DNA from 2 places in the Listeria marthii genome. Region 1 is predicted to be linked to the other one. Evidence: riboswitches for the same ligand, from Rfam matches in the RefSeq annotation. Region 1 holds a riboswitch; the other holds the start of a gene.
What was found. Region 1 has a riboswitch for S-adenosylmethionine ahead of metK (methionine adenosyltransferase). Riboswitches for the same ligand answer to the same signal wherever they lie in the genome.
Positions count from the first base shown of each region.

Region 2: linked by a shared signal. The riboswitch ahead of HCJ55_RS08080 (ABC transporter substrate-binding protein) and the one ahead of metK (methionine adenosyltransferase) in region 1 are both predicted to bind S-adenosylmethionine.

Region 1 covers NZ_JAASWB010000003.1:20,281-22,486, forward strand. Annotated here, with positions in the region: gene HCJ55_RS05545 (L-lactate dehydrogenase) at 1-276, shown strand, start outside; gene HCJ55_RS05550 (hypothetical protein) at 319-621, opposite strand; SAM riboswitch class I at 806-914, shown strand; gene metK (methionine adenosyltransferase) at 1,022-2,206, shown strand, end outside.
Region 2 covers NZ_JAASWB010000004.1:78,899-81,104, reverse strand. Annotated here, with positions in the region: gene HCJ55_RS08090 ((4Fe-4S)-binding protein) at 75-308, shown strand; gene HCJ55_RS08085 (GNAT family N-acetyltransferase) at 320-598, shown strand; SAM riboswitch class I at 739-841, shown strand; gene HCJ55_RS08080 (ABC transporter substrate-binding protein) at 928-2,206, shown strand, end outside.

The DNA.
Region 1 (2,206 bases):
GGTGGCTGGAATATTTTAACTGGAAAAGGTTGGACGAGTTTTGGGATAGCGACAGCCGCGGCGGGAATTGTGGATGCGCTTTTAACAGATGCTAAACAAGTTTTTCCGTTAGCTGTGTATTCCGAAAAAACAACGACTTACATTGGTCAACCAGCGCTTATTGGTGCAAATGGGGTAATAGCTATTTTAGAACCGAAACTAACTGTAGATGAAGAGGCTAGTTTTGTTGCATCAGCTGAAATTATTAAAAAAGCTTTTCAGTTAATTGAACGATAATTTTTCATAAAAAAAGCTAGCGACATTTACGTCGCTAGCTTTTTAGGCTGTTTTAGCTTTTTTCTTTTGTTTAGGTTTTTTTGATTTTTTGGAAATAAAGCGAACTAGGCTAATGATAAGTGACACAACATATTCACCAAATGAGCCGATAAAAATGGCAATTGCTATTTCTGTTTGGGACATCCCACCGCCGTAAAAGCTGATGAAAAATACCACACCACTTGCAATTAATCCCATTGTTGCTAGGAAATATTTAAACCAATATAAACGAAACACAAAATCAAATAAACATACAACTGCTAAAAACCCAAGAAAAATAATCAAGGATAGCGGAATTAAACTCATAGATACAATCTCCTTTAGTTAAGTAAAACATCTTTTTTATCCATCTATCATACCACAGGTTGGAAATAATGATAAGTGAAAAATAATCAAACGCCATTTTTAAGGGATGGAAATGAATTCAAAACCGAATTATTATTGCATCTGGCCTCAGTTTATGGTATTCTATTTTAGAATTAAAATTTATCTTTCATCCAGAGCGGTAGAGGGACTGACCCTTTGAAGCCCAGCAACCTACACATATATGTGAAAGGTGCTAATCTGTTGCAGGAGTATTATCTTCTGAACGATGAGAGCAAAGGTATAATTATAGCCTTTCTCTATTCGTGCGCGTTTTGTGCAAAATAGGGAGAGGCTTTTTATATGAGACGTATTTGGAGAGAACTAAAGGAGGAAATTAAAATTGGCTAAAAACCGTCATCTATTTACATCAGAATCGGTTTCTGATGGACATCCAGATAAAATTGCAGATCAAATATCTGATGCAATTTTAGATGCAATTATTTCAAAAGATCCGGACGCGCGTGTGGCTTGTGAAACCACGGTGACGACTGGTTTAGTATTAGTAGCGGGAGAGATTACGACGTCTGTTTATGTAGACATCCCTAAAATCGTTCGCGATACTATTAAAGAAATCGGCTATACCCGTGCAAAATATGGCTTTGATGCAGAAACATGTGCTGTTTTAACGGCAATTGATGAGCAGTCACCAGATATCGCACAAGGCGTAGACGAAGCGTTAGAATCCAGAAGTGGCAACGAAATTGACGCTGCTATTGAAGCAATCGGAGCAGGAGACCAAGGTTTAATGTTCGGTTTTGCAACAGACGAAACAGAAGAATTAATGCCATTACCGATTTTCTTAGCGCATGGTTTAGCTCGCAAATTAACCGAATTACGTAAAACAAATAAATTAGATTACTTGCGTCCAGATGCGAAAACACAAGTAACTGTCGAATATGATGAATTTAATCAACCAGTTCGGATTGATACGATTGTTGTTTCAACTCAACATCATCCTGATATCACACAAGAACAAATTGCGAAAGACTTGCACACACATCTTTTCCCAGAAGTGATTGATGCTTCTTTCTTAGATGAAGATACGAAATACTTTATCAACCCAACTGGCCGCTTTGTTATCGGTGGCCCACTTGGCGATGCTGGTTTAACTGGCCGTAAAATCATCGTAGATACATACGGTGGTTATGCACGTCATGGCGGGGGAGCATTCTCCGGTAAGGATCCGACCAAAGTAGACCGTTCTGGCGCTTATGCTGCAAGATATGTTGCGAAAAATATCGTAGCTGCTGGACTTGCTAAAAAAGTAGAAGTACAAGTAGCCTATGCTATCGGCGTTGCGCGTCCGGTTTCGATTTCGATTGATACGTATGGAACAAGTGACTATTCCGAACAAGAATTAATCGATGGCGTAAATGCATTATTCGACTTACGACCAGCTGGCATTATCCATATGCTAGACCTGCGCCGCCCAATTTACCGTCAAACAGCTGCCTTTGGTCATTTTGGCCGTAGCGACCTTGATTTACCTTGGGAAAGAACTGATAAAGCAGAAGCATTGAAAAAA
Region 2 (2,206 bases), on a different contig from region 1:
TTCTGGACGTTTTCTTTTGGGTGATGAGTGGAATAGATGAAAGGTAGAGAAACTTTGGCGAAGGAGGTAATCAGATGGACGAGGAAACGCTGCTTGAACGAGGCTACCGTAAGTATCGCGGGGCGGATATAGATATTTATTTTAATACAAATGTTTGCGAGCATTCGGGTAATTGTGTAAAAGGTAACGCAGAACTTTTTAATTTGGACCGAAAACCGTGGATTATGCCGGATAATGTATCGAAAGAAGAGGCGAAGCGGGTGATTCATACTTGCCCAAGTGGAGCGCTTCAATATATCGAGAAATAGGAGGAGATTAAATGGAATATAAAAATGGTGAAAATAGAATTTATGCTGTAAATGATGAAGGCGTAGAGGTTGGCGAAGTGACTTTTGTGCCAACTGGGGAAGATATGTTTATTATTGACCATACTGGCGTGGATGATGCGGCTCGAGGTCAAGGAATAGCCCAAGAACTGGTGAAACGCGCGGTTGAAAAAGCAAAATCAGAAGGGAAGAAAATTATTCCGCTTTGTCCATTTGCAAAAGCTGAGTTTTCTAAGAAGCCGGAATATCAAGAAGTAGAAGCATCTAAATAACAAGCGTAGACTGGGTTTTCTGCCCGGTCTATTTTTTTATAAAATAATTTTTGGGATTTCAGTTTTCTCTTCTTGACATCTGCTTTGTTTCAGTGTATCTTTAATTCACAGTAAACTTATAGGAATAATAGTATTACGTTTTCTTATCAAGAGTGGTGGAGGGAATCGGCCCAGTGAAACCCAGCAGCGGAGCGCAAGTTCTATGCTAATTCCGATCAGAAGTAATATTCTGGCAGATAAGTAGTAGCTTTTAATGAGGCGCTTCGATTCTGACCAAAAAACAGAGGAAGCGTTATTTTTTAGCGCTTAAAGAGGGGAGTTTTTGTTAGATGAAGAAATTTTTATTAGTAGCGGTTATCTCGGTTTTTGCCTTGGTGTTAACGGCTTGCGGAGGTTCTGGCGCTAGTTCAGACAAAGCAAACGGTTCAGGCAAAGCGAAAGACGGCGGCTCTCTTATTATCGGAGTTACAGGAGATCCAGAAGTTATCAATCCTAACTACGCTTCTGACCGTGTAACATTAACGATTCAACAAGCTGTATACGCACCGCTATTTTGGGAAGTTGACGGGAAACCGGCACTTGCAAAAAGCTTAGATATTTCAGATGACAACTTAACTTACACTGTGAAACTAAAAGATGGTTTAACTTGGCACGACGGCAAACCTTTAACTGCAGACGATGTAGTATTTACTGTTAATTCTATTTTAGATACAAAACAAAACAGCCCGAACCGCGGCAACTTTGTTTTTGACGATAAACCTGTAAAAGTAGAAGCAGTAGACGACACAACGGTGAAATTCACATTACCAACTGTTGCTCCAGCCTTTGAAAATACAATTAAAACTTTCTTCCCAATTCCAAAACACATTTTTGAAGGGGTAGAAAACATCGAGAAAAGTGATAAAAACAAAAATCCAATCGGCTCAGGTCCGTACAAATTTGTTGAATACAAAACAGGGGAATACGTTTCCTTAGAAAGATTCAACGACTACTTTGACGGCAAACCGAAATTGGATAAAGTTACTTTCCGAATCACAAAAGACCAAAACGCAGCTAATTTAGCACTGCAAAATGGTGAAATTAACTTAAAATCTATTCAACCTTCTGATAGAAACAAAGTAGAGAAAGCGAGCGCGGTAAACATTATCACTTACCCGGAAAATCGCTTAAGCTATGCGACATTCAACGAAAACCAACCAGCACTTAAATCAAAAGAACTTCGCCAAGCCCTTTCTTATGCGCTTGACCGTGAAGAAATCATTGATGCGGCTTACGGTTCAGATGAATACGCAAAACCAGCTTCCTCATTCCTAACAGAAAACACGAAATATTTCACTGATAAAGTAGAAACATACGACCAAGACATTGCCAAAGCGAAAAAATTAGTAAAAGAAAGTGGTTTTGATACAAGTCAAAAACTAACTGTTTACTATTTAAACAACAGTAAATCACAAGAAAGTATCGCGCTTTACTTGCAACAACAATACAAAGAAATCGGCGTGACACTGGACTTGAAACCAACAGATCCAAATGCACTTAGCAACATCACACTTGACCGTAAAAACGCAGATTACTCGATCGCGCTAAATGGTTATATCATGGGGAACG